3 regions of the Streptococcus mutans genome follow, and region 2 is predicted to be linked to each of the others. Evidence: predicted binding sites of a transcription regulator. Region 2 holds the regulator's gene; each other region holds the start of a gene.
What was found. The regulator CtsR, encoded in region 2, represses protease genes until heat stress. The targets are predictions, from matches to a motif close to TTGGTCAAAAAAGGTCAAANA.

Region 1 (4,114 bases), 350 kb from region 2:
CATCTAGAAGATCAATAGCCTTATCAGGTAAAAAACGATCCTGAATGTAACGATTTGAAAGATTTGCAGCAGCTTCAATCGCTTCATCTGTATACTTTACATGATGGTAATCTTCATATTTGGGCTGAATACCTTTAAGAATCGTTATGGTTTCTGCAACACTAGGTTCATCAACTTTTACGGGTTGCATTCGACGTTCCAAAGCGGCATCTTTTTCAATAATCCGATATTCATTGAGTGTTGTAGCACCAACAAGTTGAAGCTCACCGCGTGCCAAAGCGGGTTTTAAAATATTTCCGGCGTCCATATTGCCATCGCCAGCAGAACCAGCACCAACAATTTCATGAATTTCATCAATGAAAAGAATAACATCTTGACGTTGACGGATTTCTTCCATTAGCTTTTGCATCCGTTCTTCAAATTGGCCTCGAATACCAGTACCTTGAACAAGGCTGACGACGTCCAGACGAATGACATTTTTTCCATGTAATTTTTGTGGAACATCACCATCAACAATTTTTTGCGCCAGTCCTTCGACAACAGCAGTTTTACCGACACCCGGTTCTCCAATAAGAACAGGATTATTCTTTGTGCGACGGTTGAGAATTTCGATAACCCTTGTGATTTCTTCATCACGGCCAATAACAGGATCAATTTCACCCTTGCGCGCAATATCTGTTAAATTAATACCAAACTCTTCAAGCAACCCATTTGGCTTTTGGGAGGCCTGTTGCTGAGGTCCGCCGGGACGGCGATTATTGCCTCCGTTACCATTGCCGCCGCCAGCTTGTGTTGGCGGTGTGTTTGGCAGATCTTGATTATTAAAGGCACGAAAATTATTCAAATCGCCAAAGAAATCATCAAAGAAAGGATTGATGGATGACGAATTTTGTTGCGAAAGATGATTTAAAGGTCCATTTTCAGGATCTGTTTTCATAATTTGATAACAATTTTGACAAAGGTCAATCTGCTTTTGCTGACCATTAACATTAGCATATAGATGAATAGTCGCTTCATTTAATTTACAATTTTGACAGAGCATAATATGAATACCCCTTTCGTCATAGAATACAAGATTTGCTCATTAAAGAAATGGTCAATAATGGTCAAACTTTATACGTTAATTATAGCATCATTCGCTTATAAATCAAGTAAAAAGATTGGAAGTTAAAAAATTGATATGATTTGGCTATCATTTTGTAATATCGAATGGATTAGAGCTAATTTAGTTAAAGCTGTTCTTGACAAATATGAATAAAAATGTAAAAATAGAGTATAAAAATTCAAGGAGATGAATCATGACAAAAGCAAAATCATTTTTAAAGGAAATAGATTACAGTAAGAAAGAGATAGAAGACTTCATTTATCTTGCTATGCAATTTAAAAAATTAAAAAAAGAACGCATTCCACACCGATATTTGGATGGACTCAATATTGCTTTAATTTTTGAAAAAACCTCTACAAGAACAAGGAGTGCTTTTACTGTTGCTGGACAAGATCTGGGAATGAATGTGTCTTATTTAGGAAAAGATGACATTCAATTAGGGAAAAAAGAGTCTCTTGTTGATACGGCTAAAGTTTTAGGAACCATGTTTGATGGTATTGAGTACCGTGGGTTTAAGCAAGAAAGTGTTGAGCTCTTAGCGGAATTTTCTGGTGTGCCTGTTTGGAATGGACTAACAGATACTTGGCATCCCACACAGATGATTGCTGATTTTATGACTGTAAAAGAACATTTTGGGAAATTTGAAGATCTGACCTTAGCTTATCTAGGAGATGGCCGCAATAATGTTGCCAATTCTTTACTTGTGACGTCGGCTATTTTGGGGATTAATGTTAAAATCATAGCGCCTAAAGAGCTGCAGCCTGAGTCAGAAATTGTAGCTTTGGCTAAAAAGCATCAGACAGAAGGGCTAATTACAATTACTGATGACACTGCAGCTGTTGCCGATACTGATATTCTCTACACAGATGTCTGGGTATCCATGGGAGAAGAGGTTGATTTTAAGGAAAGGATCGATTTATTACTGCCTTATCAGATCAATCAAGCTCTGCTTAATAGGGTTAGAAAGCCCAATGCTCTTGTTTTGCATTGCTTACCGGCCTTTCACGATCTCAATACTGAAATTGGCCGAGAAATTTACGAGCGGTACGGTTATAAAGAACTTGAAATGACAGATGCTGTATTTCAAAAGCATAGCCAGACTATTTTTCAAGAGGCAGAAAATCGTTTACATTCAATTAAAGCAATTATGTATCACTCCTTAAAAAATATCTAAAAATCAACTATTTTACTGTTTTTTTAGCTTATTTGTGTTAAAATGAAAAGAGTTAAAAAACGAATAGGAGAATATCATGGAATCACACTTGGTGAGAATTATTAATCGTTTGGAATTAATGACGACTGACAGCAATAATTTGAAACGTCATTTTGAACGTGATGGTGCTGTTGTTGCAGAGGTTTCCTTTAATAATGATCCAGAAAACGGTCCTGTCTTTACTTTGCGGGATGTTGCTGCGCATGAGACTTATACTTTTGATAGTATTGACCTCATTGCAATGGAAATCTACGATTTACTTTATTAATAGTTATTCAAAAAAGGGGTCTGGAACAAAAGAGTTCTGGACTCCTTTTTAAAGTTCAGTACAAGAGCTTTCTTTTTGGTGTTGTTGATTAAATAATAGTTTTTAGGGGACTTGTTGTTTGTCTGATTTTGCTCTTGTAAATTGTTAAAAGGTAACTTGTATTTTTATTCAAATTGTAATATAATATGTCATATCATTTTAGAGGAGTAACTCATGGATTTTTCATTTTTATCTAAATATTGGGCTTATTTTAATTATGGTGTTCTTGTAACCATCATGATTTCAGCCTGTGTTGTCTTTTTTGGGACGATTATTGGTGTTCTTGTGGCTTTGATTAAACGCAGTCGTATCAAGGTTTTAGATTGGCTGGTTTCCTTTTACGTGTGGATTTTTCGTGGTACTCCTATGGTTGTGCAAATTATGATTTCTTTTGTCCTTTTGCATTTTACCAATATGCCAATTGTTAAATTTGGTGTTTTAGATTTGGATTTTTCCCGTCTTTTGCCAGGGATTATTGTCCTGTCACTTAATAGTGGGGCCTATATTTCAGAAGTTGTTCGTGCAGGAATTGAAGCAGTGCCTAAAGGACAATTAGAAGCCGCTTATTCTTTAGGAATTAAGCCGGTAAATGCCATGCGCTATGTCATCTTGCCGCAAGCTTTCAAAAATATTTTGCCTGCTTTGGGGAATGAATTTATCACAATTATCAAAGACAGCTCTCTTTTACAAACGATTGGGGTTATGGAACTATGGAATGGCGCTCAATCAGTCGTAACGGCAACCTATCTGCCTTTGACCCCACTTTTATTTGGTGCCTTTTATTATTTGATGGTGACAACCTTGATGTCGGCACTTGTTAAATTACTTGAAAATCGTTTTGGTAAAGGAGATGCCAGCTAATGTCAGAAACACTTATCAGTATTAAAAATTTACATAAATATTTTGGTAAAAATGAGGTACTCAAGGGAATTGACCTTGATATCAAACAAGGAGAAGTTCTTGTTATTATTGGACCATCAGGATCAGGAAAGTCAACTTTTTTACGGACAATGAATCTTTTGGAAGTACCAACCAAAGGGAGCATTACGTTTGAAGGTGTTGATATTACCGATAAATCCAATGATATTTTCAAAATGCGTGAAAAGATGGGAATGGTTTTCCAACAATTTAATCTTTTCCCTAATATGACTGTTTTGGAAAATATTACGCTTTCTCCTATTAAAACCAAAGGGCTTAGTAAGGCAGAAGCAGAAGAAAAGGCTTATCAGCTTTTGGATAAGGTAGGTTTGCGTGATAAGGCAGCAGCCTATCCGCAAAGTCTATCAGGTGGACAGCAACAGCGGATCGCTATTGCGCGTGGCTTGGCTATGGATCCAGACGTACTTCTTTTTGATGAGCCAACATCAGCTCTTGATCCAGAAATGGTCGGCGAAGTGTTAAGTGTTATGCAAGACCTTGCTAAATCAGGGATGACCATGGCTATTGTCACCCATGAAATGGGCTTTGCACATGAAGTGGCTGATCGTGT
Region 2 (4,114 bases):
TACTCATGGCAGTTATTTCAATGAAACAACTCCTCGAGGCTGGTGTGCACTTTGGTCACCAAACGCGTCGTTGGAATCCTAAGATGGCTAAGTACATCTTCACAGAACGTAATGGAATTCACGTTATTGACCTTCAACAAACTGTAAAATTAGCTGATCAAGCTTACGACTTCGTTCGTGATGCTGCAGCAAATGATGCTGTTATCTTGTTTGTTGGTACGAAAAAACAAGCTTCTGAAGCGATTAAAGAAGAGGCAGAACGTGCTGGTCAATACTATATCAACCACCGCTGGTTGGGTGGGACTTTGACAAACTGGGATACAATTCAAAAACGTATCGCACGTTTGAAAGAAATCAAACAAATGGAAGTTGATGGTATTTTTGATGTTCTTCCTAAAAAAGAAGTTGCTCTTCTTAATAAGCAACGTGCGCGTCTTGAAAAATTCTTGGGTGGTATCGAAGATATGCCTCGTATTCCAGATATTATCTACATCGTTGATCCGCACAAAGAACAAATTGCAGTTAAAGAAGCTAAGAAACTTGGAATTCCAGTTGTCGCTATGGTTGATACTAATGCTGATCCAGACGATATTGATGTTATTATCCCAGCAAATGACGATGCGATCCGCGCCGTTAAATTGATTACCAGCAAATTAGCTGATGCTGTGATTGAAGGTCGTCAAGGTGAAGACAGTGTTGAAGCTGTTGAAGCAGAACTTGCAGCTGGAGAAACACAAGCAGATTCAATTGAAGAAATTGTTGAAGTTGTTGAAGGCGCAAACGAAAATTAATGATTGAAAAAATCCTAAAGGGCAGGGCTAAGCCCTCCCTTTTTATTAAAATTTGGAGGAATTATCATGGCAAATATTACTGCAGCTCTTGTTAAGGAATTGCGTGAAAAAACTGGTGCTGGTGTCATGGACGCCAAAAAAGCCTTGGTTGAAGTTGAAGGCGATATGGAAAAAGCAGTTGAACTTCTTCGCGAAAAAGGTATGGCCAAAGCAGCTAAAAAAGCTGACCGTGTTGCCGCTGAAGGTTTAACAAGTGTTTATGTTGATGGCAATGTTGCCGCTATTGTGGAAGTTAATGCCGAAACCGATTTTGTTGCTAAAAATGCTCAATTTGTTGACTTAGTCAATGAAACAGCTAAAGTTATCGCTGAAGGTAAACCTGCTAACAATGAAGAAGCCCTTGCTTTAAAAACAGCAGCTGGAGATACTTTAGAGGCTGCTTATGTCAATGCAACAGCAACCATTGGAGAAAAAATTTCTTTCCGCCGTTTTGCTCTTGTTGAAAAAGCTGATAAACAAGTTTTCGGTGCCTACCAGCATAATGGTGGTAAGATTGGCGTTGTCACGGTCCTTGAAGGTGAAAATACGGATGAAGCTCTTGCCAAACAACTTGCCATGCATGTTGCTGCAATGAACCCAAGTGTTCTTTCATACAAAGAATTGAGCGAAGAATTTATTCATGATGAATTGGCTCAAATGAACCATAAAATTGAACAAGATAATGAAAGCCGCGCTATGGTTGATAAACCAGCTCTTCCGCTTCTTAAATACGGTTCACAAGGTCAATTAACTGATGAAGTCGTTGCTCAAGCTGAAGAAGATATCAAGGCAGAGCTTAAAGCTGAAGGCAAACCTGAAAAAATTTGGGATAAAATCATTCCTGGTAAAATGGCTCGCTTCTTCTTGGACAATACGAAGGTTGACCAACAATATACTTTGTTATCACAAGTTTACATTATGGATGACAGTAAGACTGTTGAAGCTTATATGGAATCCGTAAATGGGAAAGTGATTAGCTTTGTTCGTTTTGAGGTCGGCGAAGGTATTGAAAAAGCAGCTAACGATTTTGAAAATGAAGTTGCTGCAACCATGGCAGCTGCTCTTAATAAATAAAATAAAAAGCGACTTTTTGAACAGTACTCCAAAGTTAGAATGTTGTCTCTAACATTAGAGTGCTGTTACTGAAAGTCGTTTTTATTGTACTGTTTTAAACTTTTAAAGATTTAAATTCTTTATACTTTGTTGTAAAGTACATGGTAGACTTTTTATCCAAAATATGAATCAGTAAACGACATATTTTTTAAAACTAGATTTCCTTTGGCTTTCCAAAAAAACAAATTTTCGATATAATAAGGTCAGTTATAGTCAAAGTGACTGGGAAGGAGTTGGAAGCATGACGTCAAAAAATACTTCAGACAGTATTGAAGAATATATTAAAAAAATCTTAGCACAGTCGGGCTTCGCGGAAATCAAAAGAAGTGTTCTGGCAGATAATTTTAGTGTTGTTCCCAGTCAGATTAATTATGTCATTAAGACGCGTTTCACAGAGAGCCGTGGTTATGCCGTTGAGAGCAAACGTGGTGGTGGCGGTTATATTAGGATTGCTAAAATCCGTTTTTCAGACCAACACCAGATGCTCAATGATTTAGAAGCGACTATTGGTGAACAAATTAGCGAGCAAGTTTTTACAGATATTATTCAACTTCTCTTTGATGAGAAAATTATTAGCGAGCGTGAAGGGAATATTATTTTGGCGAGTTCAGGAGATGATGTTCTTGGAGAAGAGAGCTCTCGAATTCGTGCCCGTATGCTTCGCAAAATATTACAACGTTTAGATAGAAAAGGATACCATCTATGACCGATTACTCATTAAAAATGCAGGAAGTCTTTCGATTGGCGCAGTTTGAAGCAGCTCGTTTTGAAAGTTCCTATTTAGAAAGCTGGCATGTCCTTCTTGCAATGGTAGAGATTGATTCCTCAGTGGCTGGTTTAAGTTTTGCGGAGTTTGAAGCAGATGTCCGTTTTGAGGATTATCAGGCTGCTGCTATTTTGGCGATTGGTAAAAAGCCTAAGTCCTCGAGTAATGATATTATGCTTTTAGAGCAATCACATGCTTTAAAACGAACCCTAGCAGAGGCCGCTGCTATTAGTCAGGTGACACACGCTAAAGAAGTCGGCACAGAACATGTTCTCTTTGCTATGTTACTGAATCCTAATCTTTTGGCGACTCGCATTTTAGAATTAGTTGGTTTTCACGCCAAAGATGATGGAGAGTCCATCCGTCTTTTGGATCTGCGAAAAGTGATTGAACGTTATGCTGGCTTTTCCAAAGAGGACATTAAGGCCATCTTTGAAATGCGTAAACCTAAAAAGGTCAAAAATAGCAGCAGCTTTTCTGATTTAATGAAGCCACCTAGCGTTACAGGTGAACTAGCTGATTTTACACGGGATTTGACGGAGTTGGCAAGACAAGGTCGTTTAGAACCTGTTATTGGCCGTGAACAAGAAATTTCACGGATGGTTCAAATTTTAAGCCGTAAGACAAAAAATAACCCTGTTTTAGTTGGCGATGCTGGTGTTGGGAAGACGGCCTTGGCTTACGGCCTTGCTCAACGTATTGTGGATAGTGCCGTTCCTTTTGAATTGGCAGATATGAAAGTACTAGAGCTCGATATGATGAGTGTTGTTGCAGGGACTCGTTTTCGTGGCGATTTTGAGGAACGAATGAATCAAATTATTGCAGACATTGAAGCAGATGGTCACATTGTCCTCTTCATTGATGAGCTGCATACCATTATGGGTTCAGGAAGTGGTATTGATAGTACGCTGGATGCTGCTAATATTCTTAAACCAGCTTTAGCGCGCGGCAGTCTTAGAACGATTGGAGCGACTACTCAAGAGGAGTATCAAAAGCATATTGAAAAAGATGCTGCTCTTTCTCGCCGTTTTGCTAAGGTAACTATTGAAGAACCAAGTGAAGAAGAAGCTTATCAGATCTTGCTTGGTTTAAAGAAGAGTTATGAAACTTATCATCATGTTATTATTTCTGATGCAGCCGTAATGGCGGCAGTCAAAGGAGCACATCGTTATTTAAGTGGTAAAAATTTACCTGATTCGGCTATCGATCTTTTAGATGAAGCTAGTGCAACTGTTCAAGGCTTAGTGAAAAAAAAGGCACCAGCTTATTTGACAGATTTAGATCATGCTCTTATCACTAACGATTACCAATTAGCTAAGCGTTTGCTGAAAAAGGAGAAGAAGCCTCTACTTAAAAAACGAGCTGAAGTCAAGGAAGAAGATATCCTAGCTACTCTCAGCAAACT
Region 3 (4,114 bases), 640 kb from region 2:
AATCCTGGTGGGCGTGTTTGGGATAATGATGATTTGATCAAAATAGCTGAGCTTTGCAAGAAGCATGGTGTGATTTTAGTTTCTGATGAAATTCATCAGGATTTGGCTCTTTTTGGAAATACACATCATTCCCTCAACACTTTAGATGCTTCATACAAGGATTTTACGATTATTCTAAGTTCAGCAACTAAAACATTTAATATTGCAGGAACTAAAAGCAGCTTTGCTATTATTCAAAATGAGAGTTTGCGTCGAAAATTTCAATATAGGCAGTTGGCTAACAATCAGCATGAAGTGCCAACCGTTGGGATGATAGCAACTCAAGCGGCCTTCCAATATGGAAAACCTTGGTTGGAAGAGCTCAAAACAGTTATTGAGGGAAATATTAAACTGGTCATAAAGGAATTAGAAACAAAAACGAAAATCAAAGTGATGGAACCTGAAGGTACTTATTTGGTTTGGCTGGATTTTTCTGCTTATGCTATTGCTCAGTCTCAACTGAGTGAAAAACTGCAAAATGAAGCAAAAGTTGTCCTCAATGATGGCGCACACTTCGGTAAGGAAGGCAAGTACTTTGCTCGTCTTAATGTTGCGACACCTAAAAATACAGTTCAAGAAGCACTAAGTCGCATTATCAGTGTCTTTGGAAAATAAAAAATATTTTTAAAACATTCTTGAAATTGGCAAATCCTGTCCGATTTTTGGAATGTTTTTATATACAGTTACTTTTATCAAAAATATCTTTTTGATGACTTGATTTTTTGCTATCTCTGCTTATTTGTACATTATGGTAGCTATAGTTCTTGCCTTGTTGAGGTTTTATATCTAATGTGCTATCTGTTACTTCTTAAAAAGAGGAACAAATTAGGTAATGGCTTCCTCTCAAATTTAAGATTTGATTGGAATTTATCGGCTTTTTTATGCTATAATGGTCACAGAAAATACAAAATAGAAAAAGGATACATTATGGGGAAATTTCAAATCATTTCGCATCCGCTCATTCAGCACAAACTCTCTATTTTACGTCGTAAAGATACTTCAACAAAGCATTTTCGTGAATTAGTCAATGAAATTGCTATGCTTATGGGGTATGAAGTCTCCCGTGAATTGCCGCTAGAAGAGGTTGAGATTGAAACGCCGATTACTAAGACTGTACAAAAACAGTTGACAGGAAAGAAATTGGCCATTGTTCCAATTTTGCGTGCTGGTATTGGTATGGTTGACGGACTCTTGAGTTTGGTACCAGCAGCTAAAGTTGGTCATATTGGTATGTATCGTGATGAAGAAACATTGGAGCCGGTAGAATATCTGGTTAAATTACCTGAAGATATTGACCAACGTCAGATTTTTGTGGTTGATCCCATGTTAGCAACTGGAGGTTCGGCTGTCTTGGCTATTGATTCTCTTAAAAAAAGAGGAGCAGCCAATATCAAATTTGTTTGTCTTGTTTCGGCTCCTGAAGGCCTTAAGAAATTACAGGAAGCACATCCCGATATTGATATTTATACAGCGGCTCTTGATGAAAAACTAAATGAAAAGGGCTATATTGTTCCAGGTCTTGGGGATGCAGGCGATCGCTTGTTTGGCACAAAATAACAGTCCAGTGGACTGTTATTTCCCGAGCCTGAAAATGAGATAGCGAGGCTAAGTCCAGTGGACTGTTATTTCCCGAGCCTGAAATGAGATAGCGAGGCTAAGTCCAGTGGACTGTTATTTCCCGAGCTTAAAATGGGATAACGAGGTTAAGTCTGATAAATTTTGCTTTTAAGGATTTTAAAAGGGAATTGTCACAAGAACAGCTCAGGGGTTAAGAGTTACTTGATAGATCCTCACTTTAAAAAAGTTGTCAAAAATCAATGTAAATATTTGACCTTTTTTGACCAATAGGATATAATAACTCCAAGATTGAATTAAAGGAGAAATACAGTATGATTCCTGTAGTTATTGAACAAACGAGCCGTGGTGAACGCTCTTATGATATTTATTCACGTCTATTAAAAGATCGTATTATTATGTTAACTGGTCCTGTTGAAGACAATATGGCAAATTCCATTATTGCTCAGTTACTGTTTCTTGATGCACAAGATAATACCAAAGACATTTATCTTTATATTAACTCACCGGGTGGTTCTGTTTCAGCTGGTCTTGCTATTGTTGATACGATGAACTTTATTAAGTCTGATGTTCAAACGATTGTTATGGGTATTGCTGCTTCCATGGGAACAATCATCGCTTCTAGCGGTGCCAAAGGAAAACGTTTTATGTTACCAAATGCAGAATATCTTATCCATCAGCCAATGGGCGGTACAGGCGGTGGCACACAGCAGTCTGATATGGCTATTGCTGCCGAACAATTGCTTAAAACACGCAAAAAATTAGAAAAGATTCTATCGGATAATTCTGGAAAAACAGTAAAACAAATTCATAAGGATGCTGAACGTGATTATTGGATGGATGCTAAGGAAACATTAAAGTATGGCTTCATCGATGAAATCATGGAAAATAATGAATTAAAATAAGTAGAAAAGCTGAGTTATAATGACTTAGCTTTTTGAGTTGAGTAGAAAAACTATGATTTTCTGAAAAGAGGTAATAAACAAAGCGGAAAATCATTTTTTTGTTATAATAGAAATATGTTAAAAATTAACAGTCAATTATTTGCAATTGAAGATACTCTTGATGATCTTGTGGCTGCTTTTTTAAATTTGGAGGTGGTCAGGACATACAAGGCAGCTCAAAAAGCATTTTTAGCTGATAAAAATTTGCAAAAAGAAATTAGTAATTTTCAACATTATAATGAAGATTACAATGATCAAAAAACTTTTATTAAATACCGTCCGGAAGTAAAGCAATTGAGGCGAAAGATGTTTGAAAAAAAACGTCAGCTTGATTTGAACGAAAAAGTTATTGCACTTCGCAGAGCCGAAGTGGATTTACAGGAAGTTCTAGCTAAGATTGCTCAAAAAATAGCAGAATCTGTTTCATCTGATGTTTTTGTAGATACGGGTTTACCGCTGGCACCGCATAAACCACCTCACAAAAAAGGATATGGCAATAATATTAAGGAAAGATAAGAGAAAATGTTTGAAAAGAAAAAAAGACTAGGTCTTATTGTTTATCTTTATTATAATCGTGATGCCAGAAAGCTTAATAAGTATGGCAACGTCGTTTACCATTCTCGGCGAATGCGTTATTCAGTACTCTATATTGCTCAAGACGAAACTGATAAAATCATTGAAGAGATTGGTGCTCTTAAATTTGTCAAAAAGGTTCTTCCATCCTATATTGATACGATTGATCAAAATTTTGTAGGCAGTTTAATGCGCTAAGAGGGCACCTATAAAAAATGAGGAAATATGCTTGACAATATTCAGATAATTCAGTATTCTTATTGATGACTAATATTTAAGATAAATTTAAGGAGAAAACATATGAAGAAAAAAATAGCTCTAGCAGCTCTTTCTTTTGTCAGTGCAGCTGTTCTTGCAGCTTGCAGCTCAGCATCTGGTGGTTCATCAGATGCAGCTGGTAATAAAATTGGAGATACTGTAAAAATTGGTTACAATCTTGAATTATCAGGAGATGTAGCCGCTTATGGACAAGCTGAAAAAAACGGTGCTAACCTTGCTGTTGAAGAGATTAATAAGGCAGGCGGTATTGATGGCAAAAAGATTAAAGTTATCTCAAAAGATAATAAATCTGATAACGGTGAAGCATCAACAATCTCAACTAATCTTGCTACCCAAAGTAAAGTAAATGCTATCTTGGGACCAGCAACATCTGGTGCTACAGCGGCTGCTGCTCCCAATGCCAACGATGCTGCAGTACCACTCGTAACGCCTTCTGGAACACAAGATAATTTGACCTATTCAAAAGGCAAAGTTCAAGATTACATCTTCCGTACAACTTTTCAAGATAGCTTCCAAGGAAAGATCATTGCCAAATATGCAACAGATAATTTGAAAGCTAAAAAAGTAGCGCTTTACTATGATAAGTCAAGTGATTATGCCCAAGGTATTGCTGATGCATTCAAAAAAGCATATAAAGGGAAGATTACTGTTGAAGATACCTTTCAAGCTAAAGACCAAGATTTCCAAGCAGCTCTGACCAAGTT

Region 1: the regulator CtsR is predicted to act here: its motif matches at 1,093-1,113, upstream of FNL60_RS07695 (ATP-dependent Clp protease ATP-binding subunit).
Region 3: the regulator CtsR is predicted to act here: its motif matches at 1,864-1,884, upstream of clpP (ATP-dependent Clp protease proteolytic subunit ClpP).

What each region holds. Positions count from the first base shown of each region.
Region 1 covers NZ_AP019720.1:1,516,550-1,520,663, reverse strand. Annotated here, with positions in the region: gene FNL60_RS07695 (ATP-dependent Clp protease ATP-binding subunit) at 1-1,042, opposite strand, end outside; gene argF (ornithine carbamoyltransferase) at 1,299-2,279, shown strand; gene FNL60_RS07685 (YkuJ family protein) at 2,356-2,586, shown strand; gene FNL60_RS07680 (amino acid ABC transporter permease) at 2,800-3,486, shown strand; gene FNL60_RS07675 (amino acid ABC transporter ATP-binding protein) at 3,486-4,114, shown strand, end outside.
Region 2 covers NZ_AP019720.1:1,868,601-1,872,714, reverse strand. Annotated here, with positions in the region: gene rpsB (30S ribosomal protein S2) at 6-791, shown strand; gene tsf (translation elongation factor Ts) at 858-1,904, shown strand; gene ctsR (transcriptional regulator CtsR) at 2,185-2,649, shown strand; gene FNL60_RS09590 (ATP-dependent Clp protease ATP-binding subunit) at 2,646-4,114, shown strand, end outside.
Region 3 covers NZ_AP019720.1:484,807-488,920, forward strand. Annotated here, with positions in the region: gene FNL60_RS02645 (MalY/PatB family protein) at 1-654, shown strand, start outside; gene upp (uracil phosphoribosyltransferase) at 967-1,596, shown strand; gene clpP (ATP-dependent Clp protease proteolytic subunit ClpP) at 1,905-2,519, shown strand; gene FNL60_RS02660 (YlbF/YmcA family competence regulator) at 2,634-3,074, shown strand; gene FNL60_RS02665 (YlbG family protein) at 3,081-3,329, shown strand; gene FNL60_RS02670 (ABC transporter substrate-binding protein) at 3,432-4,114, shown strand, end outside.